DNA from 3 places in the Methylophilus sp. Leaf414 genome. Region 1 is predicted to be linked to each of the others. Evidence: predicted binding sites of a transcription regulator. Region 1 holds the regulator's gene; each other region holds the start of a gene.
The links. Region 1 encodes sigma-54, which starts transcription at its own class of promoters, with help from an activator protein. Its sites were predicted from a motif close to TGGCACNNTTCCTGCT; they were not measured.
Positions count from the first base shown of each region.

Region 2: the regulator sigma-54 is predicted to act here: its motif matches at 5,016-5,031, upstream of ASG24_RS09085 (glycogen/starch/alpha-glucan phosphorylase).
Region 3: the regulator sigma-54 is predicted to act here: its motif matches at 4,143-4,158, upstream of ssuD (FMNH2-dependent alkanesulfonate monooxygenase).

Region 1 covers NZ_LMQQ01000005.1:65,854-73,440, reverse strand. Annotated here, with positions in the region: gene lptC (LPS export ABC transporter periplasmic protein LptC) at 7-654, shown strand; gene lptA (lipopolysaccharide transport periplasmic protein LptA) at 709-1,329, shown strand; gene lptB (LPS export ABC transporter ATP-binding protein) at 1,341-2,087, shown strand; gene ASG24_RS12910 (RNA polymerase factor sigma-54) at 2,094-3,641, shown strand; gene tyrS (tyrosine--tRNA ligase) at 3,706-4,944, opposite strand; gene ASG24_RS12900 (anhydro-N-acetylmuramic acid kinase) at 5,074-6,201, shown strand; gene gltA (citrate synthase) at 6,376-7,587, shown strand, end outside.
Region 2 covers NZ_LMQQ01000003.1:450,661-458,247, forward strand. Annotated here, with positions in the region: gene ASG24_RS14820 (hypothetical protein) at 1-465, shown strand, start outside; gene ASG24_RS09070 (hypothetical protein) at 660-1,292, opposite strand; gene htpG (molecular chaperone HtpG) at 1,549-3,462, shown strand; gene ASG24_RS09080 (OmpP1/FadL family transporter) at 3,616-4,878, shown strand; gene ASG24_RS09085 (glycogen/starch/alpha-glucan phosphorylase) at 5,092-7,587, shown strand, end outside.
Region 3 covers NZ_LMQQ01000001.1:813,453-821,039, reverse strand. Annotated here, with positions in the region: gene ASG24_RS04035 (xanthine dehydrogenase family protein molybdopterin-binding subunit) at 1-578, shown strand, start outside; gene ribA (GTP cyclohydrolase II) at 879-1,508, opposite strand; gene ASG24_RS04025 (sigma-54-dependent Fis family transcriptional regulator) at 1,495-2,607, opposite strand; gene ASG24_RS04020 (acyl-CoA dehydrogenase family protein) at 2,613-3,821, opposite strand; gene ssuD (FMNH2-dependent alkanesulfonate monooxygenase) at 4,202-5,335, shown strand; gene ASG24_RS04010 (acyl-CoA dehydrogenase family protein) at 5,345-6,610, shown strand; gene ASG24_RS04005 (amidohydrolase family protein) at 6,632-7,492, shown strand; gene ribB (3,4-dihydroxy-2-butanone-4-phosphate synthase) at 7,506-7,587, shown strand, end outside.

The DNA of each region.
Region 1 (7,587 bases):
TTACGCATGCTTAAATATCCGATTCTGCTGCCGATTGGTTTGATGCTGTTTTTGGCACTGCTGACTTTTTGGATTAACCAAACAGTGCAAGAGCAAGCGGCGCGCGTGACTGGTCTGAGCCGTCATGCGCCCGATTACATGCTGTATAACTTTGTCAGCACGCGCACCGATGCGACTGGAAAAACAAAATATGTGCTGGCTGCTGCTCAGATGCGCCACTACCCGGATAGTGACCACACTGAACTGGACAGGCCGCGTTTTACCCAGTTTGGACAAGAGTCTCCATACACACAGATTCACGGTCAGCGTGGCAAAATATCCGGCAATGGTAAACTGGTGGAGTTTGACAAACAGGTCAAAGTGATTCGCCAGGCCACCGCTGAAAAAGGTGAAATGCAAATGCTTACCGAGAAGTTATTCGTAGAGCCGGATACGGATATTGCTTATACCGATTTGCCCGTCACTATCCATCAGAAACCAGCGACAGTGATTACCGGTACCGGTATGCGTTTTGATAAAAAATCGGAAACCATGCAATTATTTAACCGGGTGCATGTTCATTATGAGCGAGCGCCCGATGCAGCACCCACAAAGGCTGTGGTCAAGCCAGCTAAAAGCGGCACCAGCAAAAATACAAGTACTAAGAGTCGATGATTCTGGAGAGATGAGTTGAAAACGCGCACGCAATTATTTTATGTTACCTGCCTGATGCTGGGCACGCTATGCTCAGCTACCGGTTGGGCTGAGGAGTCAGATCGTGACCAGCCGATAGAGCTGGAAGCCGATACCGTCAGCGTCAACGATGCGAAAAAAATCAGCGTCTATACCGGTAATGTGATCCTGAACCAGGGTACTTTGCAAATCAAGGCCGACAAGATGATAGTACGTGAAGACCAGGATGGCTTCCAGCATAGCACTTGTACCGGCACTCCTAGCACGCCAACCACATTTAAACAGAAACGCACCGGCAAAAATGAGTGGATGCAAGGCAGTGGTCAGCGCATTGAATACAATGCCCGCATGGATAAAGTGCAACTGTATACCAATGCCTGGGTCAAACGTGGCGAAGACGTAGTGACGGGTGATTACATCAGTTATGACGCCAATGCCGAATATGCAGAAGTGATCGGTGGCACTAAAGCAAACCCGAATGGCACCGCCAACAGCCGCGTGAAAGCTACCATACAGCCAAAAAACAAAACAACCCCACCAGTGTTAGATAACAAATCTAATACCCAACAAGGGTTGCGGATGAATCGCTCGTTGCAGTTAAGGACTGAACCGGTACCCGATGCACCTGAAAACGGATCCAAGAAAGAATCACAGTAAAGACTGGCAATATGCAAACAACCGTTTCTCCAGACAACAGCCATTTGTGCGTCAGCCATTTAAAAAAAACCTATCAGGGCCGTACCGTCGTCAGAAACACCACGCTTGATTTGCACAGTGGTGAAGTGATCGGATTACTGGGTCCGAATGGTGCAGGCAAAACCACTAGCTTCTATATGATTGTTGGCCTGGTGGCATTGGATGACGGCCGTATCACCCTGGATGGTACCGATGTTAGCCACGCCCCCATGCATGAGCGTGCGCGTATGGGTCTGGCCTACCTGCCGCAGGAAGCCTCCATTTTTCGCAAGATGTCTGTGACCGATAATATTCTTTCGATACTGGAAACCCGTCCTTATACCGCTGAACAGCGTGAAGCCAAACTGGAATCATTGCTGGATCAGCTACATATCCAGCATATCCGCAATAGCCAGGCTGTCAGTTTGTCAGGGGGTGAGCGCCGCCGGGTTGAAATCGCGCGTTGCCTGGCAACTGACCCGAAGTTTATTCTGCTGGATGAGCCATTTGCCGGGATTGACCCGATTGCGGTGATCGAGATCCAGAAAATTATCCGTTACCTCAGCAGCCAGAATATAGGCATTTTAATCACAGATCATAACGTGCGTGAAACGCTGGATATATGCGACCGCGCTTATATCGTGAATGAAGGCGCCATCTTTGCCGCGGGTACGCCGGATGAAATCATCCAGAACGAAGGTGTACGTGAAGTATATCTGGGCAAAAACTTTAGGCTGTAATTTGTTATGAAGCAAAACCTGCAATTACGCATGTCGCAAAACCTGGCTCTGACGCCGCAGTTGCAGCAGTCTATCCGTCTGTTGCAATTGTCGACGCTGGAACTTAACCAGGAGCTGGAAGCCATCTTGCAGGAAAATCCTTTACTGGAAATGGCTGACAATGAAGAAGGCGAGTTTGAAGATAACACGCCCGAAGCACCGTTGCAGGCTCAGGCTGAAGTGGAAGATGCCAGTTCATTTGACGTTGCCATTCAACAGGATATTTCTTCGCCAGCCGATACTTTGCGTGAAGAATTACGGGATGACCTTAGCGGTAACGAAGGCGAATTACCCAACCTTAATGAAGAATTCACACCGCCGGAATTTGAAGATGATTATGGCGAATTTGGCAGTACCAGCAATTGGGACGAGGCAGGCCGCAACAATAATGACGATGAAGACGGCGATTTCTCCCGCCAGGATGCCAGCAGCATCAGCTTGCGTGAGCACCTCATAGACCAGATTCAGCTGGCGCATTTATCGCACCGTGATATGAGCCTGGTTAAACTGCTGCTCGACAGCATTAATGATGACGGCTATCTCGAACAGGATCTGCAGGAAGTCGTTGAAAACCTGCCGCTTGAACTTGAGGTAGATTTGCTCGAGCTGGAGACCGCACTCAAGCTGATCCAGAATCTTGATCCCATCGGCATAGGTGCACGCGATTTGCGTGAATGCCTGTTATTGCAACTTAATGCCTTGCCTGGGGATACGCCCTACCTGAAAACCGCCATTGCACTGGTCAAAGATCATCTGGCACTGCTTGCCAATAAAGATTTTGTGAAGCTGCGCAAACAATTGAGTTGCGATGAAACCTCACTCAAAGGCGCGCAACAGCTAATCCGCCAGCAAAACCCGAGGCCGGGTAGCGAATTTTCCAATTTCAGCCACGATCATTTTATCCAGCATGATGTGGTGGTCAAAAAGATTAAAGGTATTTGGGTAGCTACCCTGAATGATGGCGTGATCCCTAAATTGCGCATCAACCAGATGTATGCCGATATTCTTAAACGTAATCGTGAGAGTTCCGGCCAGTATCTGCAAAGCCAGATGCAAGAAGCCAAATGGATGATCAAGAATATCCAGCAACGATTCTCGACCATATTGCGCGTATCGCAAGCAATTGTGGATAGGCAGCGCAACTTTTTTGAGCACGGTGACATTGCCATGCGCCCGCTGGTATTACGTGAGATTGCCGAAGAACTCGAATTGCACGAAAGCACCATTTCCAGGGTAACTACGCATAAGTATATGCTCACACCACGCGGCGTTTATGAACTTAAATACTTCTTTGGCAGCTCAGTTGCGACAGATGCTGGTGGTTCCTGCTCGGCGACGGCGATCCGAGCACTGATCAAACAGATGGTCGCAGAAGAAAACGTCAAAAAACCATTGTCAGATAATCAGATTACCGACACCCTGGCACAACAGGGCATTGTGGTAGCGCGCCGGACCATTGCCAAATATCGTGAATCATTGAGCATTCCACCCGCCAATTTGCGTAAGTCACTTTAAAGCGTAATCTCTATATTCCAGAAAAAAGCCGCTAAAAAGCGGCCTTTTACTTTCAAGCAGTTAATTACTTAATGGTTATTTTGGCGAACTTGCGTTTGCCAACTTGGGCCACCACCACGCCTTTTTCCAATTGCTGATTTTTGTCTTCCACTTTTACGCTATCCAGTTTCACTCCACCTTGCTGAATGGCACGCATCGCTTCACTGGTGCTTTCTACCAGGCCAGCCAGTTTCAGTAACTGGCTGATACCAATACTCTCGCCTTCAATGGCCACTTCCACTTCCGGCACATCATCAGGGATGCCACCTTTGGCGCGCGTCTGGAAATCTGCCAGTGCTTTTTCTGCTGCTGCCTGTCCGTGGAATCGGGCTACGATTTCCTGCGCAAAACCTACCTTGATATTACGCGGGTTTTCGCCACCGGCAACTTGCGCTTTCCATTCGGCGATCGTTTCCAGTGAGGCAAAAGACAGTAAATCAATATAGCGCCACATCAGCGTGTCGGAGACAGACATGATTTTGGCAAAAATTAATTCGGGTGCCTCGCTGATACCAATATAGTTGCCCAGCGATTTGGACATTTTATTAACGCCATCAAGACCTTCCAGCAATGGCATCATCAGCACACACTGCTGCGCCATTCCCGCCTGCTTCTGCAACTCGCGACCCATCAGCAAATTAAATTTTTGATCGGTGCCGCCCAACTCCAGATCGGACTGCAAGGCGACAGAATCGTAGCCCTGCAACAACGGGTATAAAAACTCGTGAATCGCAATCGGCTGATTACCTTTGAAACGCTTGGAAAAATCATCACGCTCCAACATACGCGCCACAGTATGGCTGGCAGCCAGTTTAATCATGCCAGCTGCACCAAGCTCGCTCAACCATTTGGAGTTGAACACAATTTCGGTCTTAGCCGGATCCAGGATTTTGAATACTTGCTCTGAGTAAGTGTCCGCATTGATTTTGACCTGCTCTACTGTAAGCGGCGGGCGGGTAGTGCTTTTACCAGTAGGGTCACCTATCATGCCGGTGAAGTCACCAATCAGGAATAAGATCTGGTGACCAAGATCCTGCAACTGGCGCAATTTATTGATAAGTACCGTATGGCCTAAATGAAGATCAGGTGCGGTTGGGTCAAAACCTGCCTTGATGCGCAGTGGCTTGCCGGTTTTGAGCTTTTCAACCAACTCTTGCTCGATCAGCAATTCATCCGCACCGCGTTTGATAATAGCCAGTGCTTTGGCAATCGCGGGGGAAATTTCCGTGCTAATCGCCTCGACTGAAGGTTTTGAGTCTGTCATAAATACATTTCTGTCATGCTGTTAGCGAAGATACTTCTTAACAGCATGGTTTAAATTAAAGCGGCTATTTTAACGTAATCTGGTGCATTACTGTAGGCATATCCCGCGACGATGTTACTATGTGGGCCTATGATTTCACAGTCAGCAGTCCCCGATACGCGTTACTTTATTGGCATCATGTCAGGCACCAGCCTGGACGGTGTTGATGCGGCATTGGTCGCGCATACCGGTGATTGCTTTGAACAAGTTGACCAGGCATTTGTACCATATCCATCCGTAATCAAACAGGCATTGCTGGCGTTGCACCAACCTGCCATCAATGAACTGCATGATGCAGCACTGATGGCAAATAGTTTGGCCGAGCTCTACGCAGAGTCTGTATTAAAAATTTTGCAGCAAAGCCAATTGCCGGCATCAGCAATTACCGCGATTGGCTGCCACGGGCAAACCATACGCCATTGTCCAGACCTGCAAGATGGCCAGGCTTATACCTTACAACTAGGTAACCATGCCCGGCTGGCAGAACTCACGAATATCACAGTAATAGGTGATTTCCGCAGCCGGGATATGGCAGCAGGCGGTCAGGGCGCACCTTTGGTACCGGCCTTTCACCAGGCGGTGTTTGCGAGCCTTACTAAAAACCGCGCTATTATCAACATCGGCGGCATTGCCAACATCTCGTGGTTACCAGTGGATGGGCAAGTGACCGGATTCGATTCCGGCCCCGGCAATATGTTGCTCGATCAATGGACGCAACAACACACAGGTCAGTCCTTTGACGCCAATGGCACCTGGTCTGCCAGCGGACAGGTAAATAGTGTTTTATTAGAAGCCATGCTGGCTGAACCCTATCTGGCGCAGGCTGCACCAAAAAGTACAGGACGGGATTTGTTTAACCAACAGTGGCTGGCGCAACATTTAAACGTGGTTGATGACCGCCCGGAAAATATCGCGCGAACCTTACTGGAGCTTACAGCGCTTAGTATTGCCGATGCCATCAAACGCTTCTGCCCAGGCTTGGACGAAGCCTACGTCTGCGGTGGTGGTGCACACAATGGCTTGTTAATAGAGCGCTTATCAAGGTTGATGGGTTGCGTTATTGAACCCACCGACAAACTGGGTGTGGCGGTAGACTGGGTGGAAGCGGTGGCTTTTGCCTGGCTGGCGCAACGCTGTGTCGATGGCCTGACTAGCAACCTGCCAGCGGTCACCGGGGCACACGGTCTGCGTATCCTCGGCGCCATTTATCCCGCCTAATCTACTTTGCTTTCACGCATGCAGTGCAAATGCACCACCATTAGGGCTTAAACTGGTGCATGTTTTTATGGCATTTTCTGTGTTTTCACTGCCAATCTCCCGCTAAGTAGGTTTTTTTAAGAGTTGATTGCGTATAATTTAGCCTTAATCCCGTCTACCCATTTTGAGTATGTTATGGCAACCAAAGCGACCATTTCTTTTGATAACGACACCCCCGCAATAGAACTCCCGATCCTCAAAGGCTCGCTGGGCACCGATGTGATCGATATTCGCAGCCTGGGCAAACACGGTATTTTCACTTATGACCCGGGATTCATGTCCACGGCGGCTTGCGATTCTGGCATCACCTTTATTGATGGTGAAGAAGGCTTGCTGTATTACCGCGGCTACCCTATTGAAACCCTGGCTGAAAATTGCGACTTCCTGGAAATATCCCACCTGCTGTTACATGGCGAGCTGCCAAATGCCGCCCAGAGTGAAGAGTTCGTCAACGCGATCCGCAAAAACAGCATGCTGCACGACCAGATGAGCAATGTCTTCCGCGGCTTTAGGCGCGACGCTCACCCAATGGCCGTGATGATAGCCGTCGTCGGCGCGATGGCTGCTTTTTACCCTGACAACAATGATGTCAGCAACCCGGAGTCGCGCAAACGCGCGGCAATGCGCTTGCTGGCAAAAGTGCCGACCATTGCAGCATGGAGCTACAAATACAATATCGGCCAACCGTTTATGTACCCGAAAAACAACCTGGGTTACGCCGAGAATTTCATGCACATGATGTTCGCCACGCCCTGTGAAGAATACGTGCCTAACCCTATCCTGGCGCGCGCGTTCGAACGTATCCTGATCCTGCACGCAGATCACGAACAGAATGCTTCTACGTCTACAGTGCGTCTGGTCGGCTCCAGTGGAGCCAATCCATTCGCCTGTATCGCAGCCGGCATCGCCTCGCTGTGGGGCCCTTCACACGGCGGCGCCAACGAAGCCACACTGAACATGCTGGAAGAAATGGGTGACATCAGTCGTATCGGGGAGTTTATCAATCGCGCCAAAGATAAAACCGACAGCTTCCGCCTGATGGGGTTTGGCCACCGGATCTACCGCAACATGGATCCACGTGCTTCCATCATGCGCAAGACTTGCCATGAAGTACTGAATGAACTGGGTTTGCAGGATGACCCTATGTTCAAGCTGGCAATGGAGCTTGAGAAAATTGCATTGGAAGACGAATACTTCGTTTCACGCAAACTGTATCCGAATGTCGATTTTTACAGTGGTATCGTCATGCGCGCCATGGGCATCCCAAACTCCATGTTCACCGCCATTTTTGCGCTGGCACGTACGGCTGGCTGGATTTCGCAGTGGTGCGAGATGAATGCCGACCCG
Region 2 (7,587 bases), on a different contig from region 1:
CAGGATGAAAACTACCGCACCGAAGACTGGATAATACAATTCAAAACCTTATTCAAACCACTAGAGACTAATGGCTGGGGTGCAGGATTTGCGGCAGGCCATGTCAAGCACACAGATATCCAGCCTGGCCCCAATCAACTGGGTAATACTTATTTTTATGTGCCGGTATCTTTTTCGCTGCACGATGATGATGTGATCGTGCACCTGAATATGGGGATGTTGCGGGACAAGCAGGCTTCGGAACTTAAAGCCAGCATGGGCTTGGGGGCAGAGTTTAAGCTGGGTGGCGCATTTAAAGGCATTGCGGAAGTGTTTGGTGACAATTCGCAGAATCCGTTTTATCAGTTGGGGGTAAGGTATTCGCTGGTGCCGGAGGTGTTCCAGATTGATGGAACGATTGGGCAGCAGGTGAATGGAAATAGTGAGAGTCAGTGGTTGTCGATTGGGTTGAGATGGACACCATAGGCATTTATTTTTAGGTTGTCATTCTGGCAGAGGTCAGAATCCAGGCAAGAGTTATGTTTAGTTTGGAAATAGTCGCTTTACTCTGAAATTCAAGTCAGTATTTCTTCAGATAATCACCATTCCTTTTCGCTGAGAGGCGAAATAAAATGCCACATAAGTTCACAATCCTTTTTTTCGACACTATCTCAATAAAACTATTTCAAAAGAATAATCCGATTAATCTGCCCTAGCCTAAAAGCAGTCCTGCTCATCTTCCCACCCTTCAACGCCAATGGTCTGATCGGGCACGGCGGAATCCTGCTGCCATCTTCCAGCAATGTGTCATCCTCTGCCGTCGATTGCCAAACCCCACCATTCACCGGCCTGAACTGCCATCGGATATACCCAACTTTGGCACCAAGTTGCAACATTTCATCGCGATCTGGCGCTTCACTTATCAGTAAATCTTCTTCAAGTTCTTCATCATATTTGCCAAATGCCTGCTTGCAGGCCAAAGCTTCCTGGTCACTTGCACCAATATAAGTGCATGCACGGTGTTCTTCGCGCTGCACATCCCATGCGCCCAATTGCCATGCAGCATCCAGCACCGCTTCTTCTACCACTTCCGGCTGACGCCAGCGATCATTGATCTGCAAGGCCGAGCCTGGCACCGGTTGCAGCATTGGTTTGAGCAGGGGCAAAGCCTCCATCGGCTGTTTGCGGAAGCCGTGCCAATGTAACATCAGCAACAGCGGGGTATCCGCACGCGGCACCGCAGTGAGTGTGACTGCGGTTAAGGGCAATTGCATGACCTGCATTTGCTCGATTAAAGTGTGAAAAATATTCATGATCCACTCCTTCTATTTACAAAGCCTTTTCAATAAAAAGCTAGCAAGAAGCGTGCTGAGAAAAACGCTTTAAATAGGCAAGCAACATCATGAACTGCCGTTTTAGCCACTGAATGGTGAGAGTAAATCTATGTTGTAATCGTGGGTTGGATCTCTGATTTAATTCATCCGTCATTATCCCCTCTTGAAAAACGGTTTTCTTTTCCCCATCTAATCACAAAATTTTCGTGTAACCCTGTTATTTGGAGAAATCGTTATGACGACAGCGACAGCAGAATCGCCATCTAAACAAACCATGGGCTTTCAGGCCGAGGTCAAACAATTACTGCAGTTGATGATTCATTCACTGTATAGCAACAAAGAAATCGTATTGCGTGAATTAATTTCTAATGCCTCTGATGCAGCAGATAAATTGCGCTTTGAGGCAATCTCGAATGGCAGCCTGTACGAAAATGACAGTGAGTTGAAGATCAATGTCTCTTTTGATAAAGACGCACGCACCCTGACCATTTCTGACAATGGTATTGGTATGCGCCGCGAAGAAGTGATTAATAACATTGGTACCATTGCCAAATCCGGCACCAAGGAATTCTTCCAGAACCTGACCGGCGACCAGGCCAAGGACGCCAACCTGATTGGCCAGTTTGGTGTCGGTTTCTATTCCAGTTTTATCATTGCAGACAAAGTCACACTGATTACACGCCGCGCCGGCGAGACGGAAGCCATCAAATGGGAATCAGGCGGTGAAGGCGATTTCACGATTGAAACAACGGAAAAAGCCGGGCGCGGTACCGAGGTCATCCTGCACCTGCGTGAAGGCGAAGACGAGTTCCTGAATGACTGGAAACTGAAAACCATCATCCGCAAATATTCTGACCATATCACCTTGCCTATCGTGATGAAAAAATCCGAATGGAAAGATGGCGAGAATGGCGAAGGCGGTCAGATGGTGACAACTGATGAGGATGAAACGATTAACAAGGCATCTGCTTTGTGGGCGCGCAGCAAGAGTGACATCACTGAGGAGGAATATAACGAGTTTTACAAACACGTTTCTCATGATTATGAGAGCCCGCTGGCCTATACCCACAGCCGTGTAGAAGGCAAGCAGGAATATATATCTCTGTTGTACGTTCCGGGCAAGGCGCCGTTTGATTTGTATGACCGCGAGCGTCGCCAAGGCATCAAGCTGTATGTGAAACGCGTATTCATCATGGAAGATGCAGAAAAACTGATGCCGCAATACCTGCGGTTTGTGCGCGGTGTGATTGACTCTGCCGATCTGCCATTAAATGTATCGCGTGAAATCCTGCAGGACAGCCGTGATGTGGAAGCGATTAAAAATGGCTCAGTGAAAAAAGTGTTGAGCTTGCTGGAAGACCTGGCGGAAAACAAGCCTGAAGATTACAGCAAGTTCTGGAGTGAGTTTGGCCGCGTATTGAAAGAAGGTCCTGGCGAAGATTTTGCCAATAAAGAAAAAATTGCCGGTCTGCTGCGTTTTGCTTCCACGCATACCGATAACGAAATACAGAATGTATCACTGAAAGATTACATCGGCCGTATGAAGCCTGAGCAGGAAGCGATTTATTACATCACAGCCGATACTTTTGCTGCCGCGAAGAATTCGCCTCATTTGGAAATCTTCCGCAAGAAAGGCATTGAAGTATTACTGATGTCAGACAAGGTAGATGAATGGTTGCTTGGTAGCCTGACAGAGTTTGAAGGCAAAAAACTGCAATCGATTGCCAAAGGTGATCTGGACCTCGGCAAGCTGGAAGATGAGGCAGACAAGGAAGCGCAGAAACAGGTGGAGGAAAATGCCAAAGACCTGGTGGAGCGCATCAAGACCGCGCTTGGTGAGGCAGTCAAAGAAGTTAAGGTGACGCATCGCCTTACAGATTCACCAGCATGCCTGGTTGCAGGCGAGCATGATCTTTCGGGTAACCTTGCACGTATCTTGAAAGCAGCCGGCCAGCAGGCGCCTGAAAGCAAGCCTATCCTGGAAGTGAACCCCGCGCATCGGTTGGTGGAAAAACTGAAAGCAGAAACCGATGATGCCCGTTTTGCCGATTACGCACATGTGTTGTTTGATCAGGCATTGCTGGCAGAAGGTGGTCAGCTGGAAGACCCTGCCAGTTTTGTGAAACGTATGAACAGCCTGATTCTGTAATCATTCGGTCAGTCCGAATCAGCGTCAGATATAAAGCCCGCAGATGCGGGCTTTATATTTTTTAAAGTTATAACAATATAATTCAAAATTATTTTTAGCTATTTAATAAGATTGGTAGATTAATAAGCCTCAACTATCGCTAAGGGGCTGAAAATGCGTAACACCGTTAAATTATTACCATGGCTACTTTCCATTATGGCAGGGCATGTATATGCGACTGATGGTTATTTTGCCCATGGCTATGGGGTAAAGGGCCTGGGATTGGGTGGTGTCGGTATTGCGCTGCCGCAAGATGCGCTGGCAGCGGCAACAAACCCTGCAGGCTTAGGCATCGTCGGTGACCGTATTGATTTTGGCGTTACCTGGTTTAAACCTGACCGCGATGTCCGTCTGTCCAACACCGCCGGTGGTAGCGGCGCGCTGGATGGACGTTACGATGGTAACGATACCGAGCATTTTTTTATCCCGGAGTTTGGTTATAACCGGGTGATTAATGACCGCACCACGCTGGGCGTGAGCGTTTATGGTAATGGCGGCATGAATACCGACTATAAAGATGGTATCCCTTATTTCAATAACACAGGTAGCCGCACCGGGATTGATTACCTGCAAGTGGTCGTTGCACCAACCGCGACCTGGCGCATCAATAAGCAACATGTATTAGGCTTGTCCCTGAATCTGGCTTACCAGCGGTTTGAGGCGAAGGGCTTACAGAACTTTGATAATGCGCTTTCAAGCACCTCGCCGAGCAATGTCACCAATAACGGACATGACAACTCTTACGGCGCCGGCTTGCGGTTCGGCTGGGTTGGGCAAGTAAGTGATGCGGTGACTTTAGGTGCCACTTATCAAACAAAAACCTATGCCAGCAAGTTTGACAAATATAAAGGCTTGTTTGCGGAAGGTGGTGATATTGATATCCCTGCAAACTACGGTATCGGGATTGCCATCAAAACCACGCCTGCACTGACACTGGCAGCAGATGCGCAGCGAATCTTATATTCTGATGTGAATGCGATCGGTAATTTGTCACTAAGTAACCTTGCTTCCCGATTAGGCTCATCCAGCGGCCCTGGTTTTGGCTGGCGGGATGTGACAGTTCTTAAGGTAGGTGCGCAGTATGCCTACAGTGACTCGTTGACATTACGCGCAGGCTACAACCACAGTTCACAACCGGTGCGCAGTAGCGAAACCTTGTTTAATATTCTTGCGCCAGCCGTGGTTCAGGATCACCTTACTTTAGGAGCCACCTATACCTTGCCGAATAAGTCCGAGCTTTCTTTCTTTTTCGCGCATGCCTTTGAAAATAAAGTGCGCGGCAATAACTCTATCCCTGCCGTGCCATTTGGCGGTGGAGAAGCGGACGTCCGCATGAACCAGAACTCTCTAGGGGTTGCTTACGGTTGGTCGCTTTAGGAGTGAGTCTTTGATTTTTGTATGACAAAACTAGCGTAAGCACGATAGTCATCAAAATTACATTTATCGTAATTTATAATAAAAGCCATGGCACCTTTCGCCGTGGCTTTTTGTCATATAGCGTAACAGCCGCTGACAGGCTTGTTTTTTGCTTTTTAAATGTAGACAATCTTCACAGTCACATCCGTTATTGAATATTCTAGGGGAAGATGCATGGCCACCAATGCCAAATCCACACGTAGCAAGACCGATAAAAAAGAAACTATCCATAACGCTGAACAATTTTTGAATGAACAATTACCGATTCCACAGGCATTACGCAACCACCTGACCTTTTCCCTGGGTAAATCTGACTCCTGGGCTACGACCCGTGACTGGTATCAAACTGCCGCCTTTACTGTACGTGATCACCTGATGAGCCGCTGGGTGACAACCCGCGATGCCTACAGAGATGCGAATACCAAACGTGTTTATTATCTTTCTCTAGAGTTTCTGATCGGCCGCATGCTCTCGAATGCGGCACTGAATCTGGGCGTTGCACCGAAATTAAGCGAAGGTTTGCAGGAAATCGGCCAGCAAATGGAAGGCGTGGCCGAAATGGAACCGGATGCTGCACTGGGTAATGGCGGCTTGGGCAGGCTGGCTGCTTGTTTTGTCGATTCAATGGCAACCATGGATATCCCCGCCACCGGTTACGGCATCCGTTATGACTATGGCATGTTCAGGCAAAGTATCGAAGGCGGCCAGCAGGTAGAAAACCCTGACAACTGGTTGCGCTACCAGAATATCTGGGAGGTTCAGCGTCCTGAGCACACTTGCGAAGTGAAATTTTATGGCCGTGTAGTGCAGGTGCATACAGAGCGGGGTAATGAGCGCCACTGGATAGACACTGCCAGCGTAGTGGCCATGCCTTATGATGTCCCAGTACCGGGTTATGGCACGCAAACGGTCAATAACCTGCGCTTGTGGTCTGCCAAAGCCGCTAAAGAGTTTGACCTGACATCGTTTAATCAGGGTAACTACGATAAATCTGTCGAAGGCCGTCATGGGGCGGAGACCATTTCCCAGGTTCTATATCCGAATGATGCGTCTGAATCTGGTAAAGAATTACGTTTAAAACAGCAATACTTTTTTGTATCGGCCTCTACGCAAGATATCCTGCACCGGTTTATCACGCACAATCCCGATTGGGAAACCTTGCCGCAAAAGGTCGCTATCCAGTTAAACGATACACATCCTGCGATTGCCGTCGCTGAAATGATGTATCAACTGATAGATCTTTATCATCTGCCATGGGAAAAAGCATGGAATCTGGTCACTCAGATCTTCGCCTACACCAACCATACCCTGATGCCGGAAGCACTGGAAACCTGGTCAGTGGATTTGTTTTCATCCCTGTTGCCACGACACCTGGAAATCATTTACGAAATCAACCATCGCTTCCTGCAAATGGTGAACCAGCATTTCCCTGGCGACAGTGATTTGCTGAGCCGTGTTTCTATTATTGATGAGGGTAATGGCCGCCGTGTACGCATGGCGCATTTGGCCGTGGTCGGCAGTCATACTGTAAACGGGGTCGCTGCGTTACATAGCGAGTTATTGAAAACCACCTTGTTTGCCGATTTCAATAGAATCTATCCTGGCAAATTTACCAATGTGACCAACGGCATTACACCGCGCCGCTGGCTCAACCAATGTAATCCTTTGCTGACTGAGCTGTTAATCAAGCATATAGGTACCGGTTTCCAGAAAGACCTTAGCCTGATTAAAAAAATTGAGCCTTTGGCCGATGATGCCGCTTTCAGAAAAGCTTTCCGCGAAGTCAAAGCCGCCAATAAGCAAAGGCTGGCATACAAAATATTGCAGAAAACCGGCGTTGCCATTAATCCGCAGGCGATATTTGACGTGCAGATCAAGCGTATTCATGAATACAAACGTCAGTTATTGAACGTGCTGCATGTCATCACTTTGTATAACCGCATCCGCAATGGCCAGGCACACAACCAGACGCCGCGCGTGGTGATTTTTGCCGGTAAAGCCGCGCCTGGCTACTGGCTAGCCAAGCAGATCATCCGGTTGATTAATGATGTGGCGACAATTATTAATAATGACCCGGCAGTGGGCGATCAGCTAAAAGTCGTCTTCTATCCTAACTATGAAGTAAGTGCTGCTGAAATCCTATTCCCTGGCGCGGACTTATCCGAACAGATTTCCACCGCAGGTACTGAAGCTAGCGGCACCGGTAATATGAAAATGGCACTGAACGGCGCGCTGACCATAGGTACGCTGGATGGAGCTAATGTCGAAATCAAGGAAGAAGTGGGTGACGAGAATATCTTCATCTTTGGGCTGACCACACCCGAGGTGGCGCAGATTAAAGCCAGTGGTTATAACCCATGGGATTATTACAACGGCAACCCTGAACTCAAGCAGGTCATTGACATGATAGGAAACGGATTCTTTTCATTTGGCGAACGCGGTCGCTACCAGGCAATCGTGGAAACCCTGCTGCAAAAAGGTGACCATTACTTATTACTTGCAGATTATTCAGCTTATGTTGAGGCGCAAGACAAAGTGGCTGCCTTATATCAAGATGAGTATGCCTGGTCACGCGTGGCTATTTTGAATGTGGCACGGATGGCGAAATTTTCCAGTGACCGTACCATAGGCGAATATGCGAGTCGTATCTGGAAAGTGGAACAGTTCAAA
Region 3 (7,587 bases), on a different contig from region 1:
TTTTTGCTGATGAGAAAATCCTTCATGGCTCAAAGAGCTTTACTCTGGCGGAATTGGCGGGCAGCCAAGGTATAAACGCTGAAGATACGATTGAATTCGGTGATCTTGATAAAAAATACCAGCAGTCCACCTTTGGTGCACATTTTGTAGAGGTTGCTGTGGATGCTTACACCGGCGAAACCAGGATTCGCCGTATGTTAGCCGTTTGCGCAGCCGGGCGCATCCTTAATCCAAAAACGGCACGTAGCCAGGTGATTGGCGCGATGACCATGGGGGTAGGGGCTGCTTTGATGGAGTCACTGGAGGTCGACCAGCGCTATGGTTATTTTGTGAATCATGATCTGGCAGGCTATGAAGTCCCAGTACATGCAGACATTCCGCACCAGGAAGTGATTTTCCTGGAAGAAACTGATCCTATCTCATCCCCTATGAAAGCCAAAGGCGTCGGGGAGTTAGGTATCTGTGGTGTGGCTGCAGCAGTATCGAACGCCATTTACAATGCCACAGGTGTTCGTGTGCGTGACTATCCTGTCACCCTCGACAAACTTATTGGCAAAATGCCGATCAAGGTGGGATAGATTTCATAGTAATCCCTGAAACTCCAATAAGAACGCTTAAAGTTATCGATAAAATATATAAAAGTGTTCGAGTCATTTTTTATAAGACTTAAATTTTTATGATTCTAAACAGATAGTTATTACCATGGCTGTCTCAAATGCCAAATCGTGACTGGTGTTTTTAAGGTTTCAGTAAGGATTTATATGAGTAGGGCCAATTTGGCTTTTCTTGGGTTGGTTGCGTAGGAGGGCATGCTTACGCTTCTGGAATCATGGCGTTGCAGACTGCCTTAATCAATCAAGTTATAGAGTTTGATTGTTTTATATGGATAGCACATGTCCCAATTTTAATTTCTTAGCATACAAATAGGATTGATTCGAGGCGTTCACTTCTGTCTGCAAAGGTCGGATTTTATCAATCACGATTTTATGGGAAAGCAATGATGAGACCTTTCCCGGATTATTAGTGAGCAGGGTGATGGAAGCGATACCGAGTTTTTTTAAAATGACAGCAGCGGCTTCATATTGTCTGCTATCCACCGGCAGGTTTAGTTTAAGGTTGGCGTCCACGGTGTCCAGCCCGCTATCTTGTAGCGCATAAGCCAGTATCTTGTTGGTGATGCCTATGCCCCGGCCTTCCTGGCCGCGCAGATAAACGATAACTCCTTTTCCTTCTTGCTGGATAAGTGACTGCGCCAGCTTGAACTGATCGCCGCAATCGCAGCGTTGCGATGAAAACACGTCACCAGTCAGGCATTCGGAGTGGACGCGGGTTAACACATTACTCTGGCCTGCGATATCACCCAGCACCAATGCAATATGCTCAATATGGGTTTGCGTGTCTTCAAACACATGCAACAGGTATTCGCCGTATTGCGTGGGTAATTTCGAAGTCGCTTTCAGGGTGATGCGCTCGGCCTCTAATGCGGGCAGCAAATCATCTAAGCGCATTGATGGCTCCCATTTTGATCAGCTTGGCGCGAACTACGTTTCTGCTGACGCCGAGTAATTTGGCGGTTTGCACCTGGTTCTGGTGGCAATGGTCATAGGCGGCTTTGACAAACGCGTCTTCAAAATAGGTATATAAATCCTCTCTGCCTGACTCAAATAACTGGTCGAAGGCCTCTTTCAGAACATCTGCTTCAGCCTGATGTTGCACTTGCTGTTCAGATTTCTGGCGGTGCAATTGGATGGAAGACAGGTGCAGGTCTTCGCTACGTACCAGATTGTTTTTGCAGATGAGCAGTGAGTGGTGGATGACATTTTCCAGTTCACGGATGTTGCCTGGCCAGCTGTGCTGTAGCAGTTTCTGCCTGGCGGAGTCATCCAGGCGGATTTCTGAATAACCCAGGCGGCGTGTGTATTCACCGACGAAGTACTCAGCCAGCGGCAGTATATCGCCGGGGCGGTTTCTTAAGGTTGGTAATTCCAGGTGGGCAACGCGTAAGCGATAGAATAAATCTTCCCGGAAATTACCCGCCTGTACTGCTTCCTCCAGCCGGACATTAGTCGCCGCCACCAGCCGCACATCAATGGGTGTCGATTTTCGTGCGCCAAGGCGGACGACTTCGCGCTCTTGCAACACACGCAGCAATTTGACCTGGATGTTGAGCGGTAAATCGCCAATTTCATCGAGGAACAGTGTCCCGCCATTAGCCGCTTCAAACCAGCCTGCTTTCGCAACAAAGGCGCCGGTAAACGCACCTTTCTCATGGCCGAACAATTCACTTTCAACCAGGGTTTCAGAGAATGCACCGCAATTTACCGCGACAAACGGTTTGCCTTTACGGTTGCTGAGCTCATGCACATGCCTGGCAATCAGTTCCTTGCCGGTACCGGTTTCACCTATGATCAGCACATTAGCATCACTGGGCGCGATCTGATTGATGCGGCTCAGCAGTGCGATAGATTTAGGGTCTTCAAACACCTGCGCCGTGGCACGGATAGAGGTCGTCAGCGAACGCGAATTCGGCAGCGTCAGCAGCTTCTTTTCGTTCTCGCGGGTGGTCACATCATTCGCGTAATCCAGTTGCTCGATAAATTTGTCCATAATTTTCATGAGTAAAATGTAGGGTTAGGGAAGCTGCCATTCAGCGCCCATTCACCCAGCTCCTTGATTTTGTAATCTATGGGGTCATGCAGGGTATGTGTTCTCAGGTTGCGCCAATGCCGGTCCAGTCTCAAGCCTGCATGTGTTGCCCTTGAACCCGCGACTTCGAACATGCGGCTGGTAATATCCAGGCCGGTGCGGGTAGCCAGCACTTTGGCGGCACTGATGCTGGTTGCTACCAGGCCACGCTCTTCTTCAGTTAATGCCAATTCTTTTGCCCAGGCGTCATCCAGTTTTTCTGCCGCCAGGTTGGTCAGCGCACGTGTGGCCTCCAGGCTCACCCAAAACTCGCCATAATGGCTGAGGATATAGGGATCTTCGCTGGTCAAAGCCACGTTAGAATTCTTCCATGGCCTGGCTTCGTGCAAGGTGTAGTTTTGCGCATCATTAAAAGCGCCTTCTGCAATGCCCAGGTAAATATTGGTCAGGATCAATTGCGCGATCAGCGGCCTTAAACATGCAAAAGGGTTGCTGAGTGGCCCCGGCTCGGTCAGCAGTTCGTTTTCTTCAACACGTACTTTCTCGAAATTCACGGTGCCGCTATCAGTTTGGCGCTGGCCGATATTGTCCCAGTCATCCATGATAGTAATACCCGTCCGCAACGTGGGAATAGCCGCAATCACCAATTCGCCATCTGTTTTCCTGATTGCCGATGCAATCAGCATTTCCGAATCCAGCGCGCCGGAACAAAAACTTTTCTTGCCGGAAAACTCATGCCAGTGCGCGTACGATTTCGAAATCGTCCTGTCATCTAAAGGGTTGAGCGCATTACCCCAGAACCAGTCCAGTTGTGCCGTTTGCTCAAACCAGCGTTCCCATTGGTCAGGCCGCGAAAACAGGCGCACAGTTGCCAGCATCAGGTGTTGAAAGCCATACACATGCGCAATCGAACTATCCACCTTGGCAAACTCACGTACTACCAGCAAGGTTTCCTGCCAGTTGGCACCATAGCCACCATATTGCTGTGGAATGATTAACGACAGCAGGCCACTGTTGCGCAACGCATCACGTTCAAATTTTGGTGTGCCACCGCGATGATCACGCTCCACTGCGGTCAGTGCAAATGAATCAGCCAATAGTCTCGCTACCGCCAAAGGTTCCAACCCATCACTCAGGTGCACTGTGGGTATGAGGGCAAATTGATTTATATTCAAAAGTTATATCCAGCTTATTGCTTATGCTGGAATATTCAGCAGGATTTGTGCCAACTCAATTGAGTGCTGATTTTCAGCATGCCGCAGCTTTAATAGTGTCTTGATATTGGCAATAAGTATATATAAAACAATAGCTTATTTATTTATAGATAGGTTGAGGTTGTGGCAATCAAATAACTCTATATTTCTTATTAAAACCACATCTGCTGCTGTATCAGCAACTGTGCTGCTGATACAGCAGCACCCCGGTTAATTGTGCTGCTTATCCAGCAACATTGAATTTCTATCATTTAAGTGACTGAATTGATTGATTTTTATTTATGGCATGCTCTTTGCAGTTGTTCACTCAATCTGTAGCACGAGTGAAGGAAAGCACTATTATGGAAATTTTCTGGTTTTTACCCACACATGGGGACCAGCGTTACCTAGGCACCAGCAAGGGTGCCAGGCCGGCAACATTCTCTTATTTAAAACAAATTGCACAGGCAGCCGACAGGCTGGGCTTTGGTGGCGTACTGGTTCCGTCCGGCCGTTCCTGCGAAGACGCCTGGGTGATTTCTTCTGCCCTGATCAATGAAACCAAACAACTCAAATTTTTAGTCGCCACGCGTCCTGGATTTATATCTCCAGTGGTGTCCGCCAGGATGGCCTCCACCCTGGACCGCATTTCCGGTGGCCGTTTGCTGATCAATGTGGTGGCTGGTGGCGACCCGGCAGAGCAGCAGGCGGAAGGCAGCTTTCTCGCCCATGACGAGCGCTATGCAGAAGCGGAAGAATTTTTATCTATCTGGCGTGCAGTACTGGCAGAAGAAGTGGTTGATTTTGAAGGCGATTACTTGCGCGTCAAAGGTGCCAGCCTGCCCACTGGCAGCCTGCAAAAGCCTTATCCGCCATTATTTATCGGTGGTGCTTCTGAAGCAGCCATTGCACTGAGCAGCAAGCATGTAGATGTGCATTTGACCTGGGGCGAGCCACCGGCAGCGGTAGCGGAAAAAATCCGCGTGATTCGCGAGGCGGCGGCACAGCAGGGGCGCAGTATCCGATTCGGTATCCGCCTGCATGTGATTGTGCGCGAAACCAGTGAGCAAGCCTGGGCGGCAGCCGAGGATTTAATCTCGCATGTGACCGATGACACGATTGCTGCTGCACAGGCAGCAGTTGCGAATTTTGATTCAGTCGCGCAAAAGAAAATGACCGAATTACATCAGGGTCGGCGTGACAAGCTGGAAGTGTCTCCCAATTTGTGGGCAGGGGTAGGTTTGGTGCGCGGCGGCGCGGGCACAGCGCTGGTGGGTAACCCACAGGAAGTGGCTGACAGGATCAAAGAGTATCAATCGCTAGGGATTGATTACTTTATCTTCTCCGGCTATCCGCATCTGGAAGAATCTTACCGCGTCGCCGAGTTGTTGTTTCCGCTATTGCCGGTGCAGCCCAGGGTAGAAGCCGAGGTGAGTATCAACACCAACATGACCGGGCCCTTTGGCGCGGCCAGACCGGTTAAACATGCGGCGTAGGGGAAAGTAATGACACTTGCAGTTAACGCCCGCCAAAAAGATGAATCCAAAGAAATAGCATTGAACGGCGGTACATTAAAGAACGACACATTTAATCAGCATGGCATCTCGTTCAGTGGCGACCCGCAGCAGGTCACGCAGCAACTGGTCGCCTATTTAGCCAAAACAGCGGTAGAGCGCGATGCGGCAGGTGGCACGCCTTACGAGCAAAGGCAGGCGGTTCGCGATAGCGGGTTATTGAAATTACTCATCCCGCAAACCTATGGCGGCCTGGGAGGTAATTGGCAGGAAATCTACACCATCATCCGCCAGATCGCCCGCGTCGACAGTTCCATCGCCCAGGTATTTGCCTTCCAGTTTTTGATGCTGACTTCTATCCGCCTGTACGCCAGTGACACGCAATGGCAGCACTATTACCGGTTAACCGCCAGTCATAACCTCTGGTGGGGAAATGCACTCAACCCGCTGGATAACCGCACCATAGCACGCAAGATTTCCGGTGGTTATGAATTCACCGGCCAGAAAAGTTTTTGCTCGGGCTCTATGGATTCGGACTACATGATTGTTTCCGCCATTGAGGAAAATACCGGCAAGTTCCTGGTCGCGGCGGTACCTACCCAGCGCAAGGGCATACACCTGAAAGGCGATTGGGACAATATCGGCCAGCGCCAGACCGACAGCGGAAGTGCAGAGTTTGAGCAGCTATTGGTCGAAGATGGCGAGTTACTGATTGATCCGGGTCCGCTGAGTTCTTCTTTTGCCAGCCTGCGCTCGCTGGTCGCGCAATTGATATTCACCAATATCTACATTGGCATTGCCGAAGGCGCGTTGGAAGAAGGTGTCAAGTACACCAGCAGCAACAGCCGCGTCTGGTCTGGCTCGCTGGCGCAAACCATACATCAGGACCCGTTTACGCTGCTGCATTACGGCGAATTCTGGGCCGGTCTGCATGCCTCGGCCATCCTTGCTGACCACGCAGCCACTTTGCTTGACCTGTCCTGGGAAAAAGACCTTTCCCTGGACGAAAAAACCAGGGGTGAACTGGCGCTGGCGGTGTTTTCCGCCAAGGTGAATGCGACAAAATCCGGTCTGGATGTGACGACGCGCATATTCGAGGTTGCAGGTGCCAGGGCCACCACCGCCAAACTGCGCATGGACAGGTACTGGCGCAACTTGCGGGTATACACCTTACACGACCCGGTGGATTACAAACTGAAAGACCTGGGGGATTGGGCACTGAATGGCAATTATCCAACCCCAAGTTTCTACGCTTAAACTCTTGATTGAATTGATTTCATGAAACAAAAAATAATTGATATGCGCAACCGTCCTGCATTTTTGCATGACTTCTTTGGCGCAACTCCCAACACGCCTTCATACGAAACAGCAAAGTGGCTTAATCAGCGGGTGGGTTCGCTGGAGCCTGAACATTTCCGCCGCTCTTACACGGTTGAAGGGTACCTGCAGGAAATTGATGAGGCTGGGATTGATTACGCTGTGGTAGTCGGCCGTGAAACACCAGATCTGACGATAGATGATAATCAGGTCGCTCAGTTGGTAAGACACAGCCCTAAGCTGGTGGGATTGGGTTCGGTGGATATCGAAACCCGCGGTGTGGAGAGTGCGCTGGCAGCGATTGATCAGGCTATCAATGACCATAAGTTCAAAGCCATCAACATCGAACCTGGTTTCGGCAAGCCTGCACGTTATGTAGATGACCCGATATTTGATCCGGTTTATCAGGCGTGCCAACGCCACAAGGTGCCGGTGTGCGTGATGTCCGGACCAACCACGCCAGACCTGGATTATGCGCACCCGAATGCGGTCGCGCGGCTAGCCAGGAAATACCCGGATTTAAATATCATTTGCTTTCACGGCTATTACCCGTTTGTGAACGAAATCGTTGGTGCGGCTTTCCGCTACCCCAACTTATACCTGGTACCTGATATGTATATCTTCCAGCCGGGTGCTGAGCTCTATGTGCAGGCAGCCAACAAGTTTTTGGGTGACCAGCTGTTGTTTGGTACCTCGTATCCTTTCCGGCCCATGCAGCAAACTATTGATGATTTTATCCAACTGGGTTTCAAGGACGAAGTGTTGGATAAAGTGTTTTACCGCAACGCAGCCGGATTATTAAATCTGGGCGAAAAAGAATAAGGAAGTGTTTTAAATGCAAAATAATCTGGAAAAGTTTGATGCTGTCAGCCAAGCGATTGAGGCTATCGCCAATGGCGAGTTTGTGATTGTGGTGG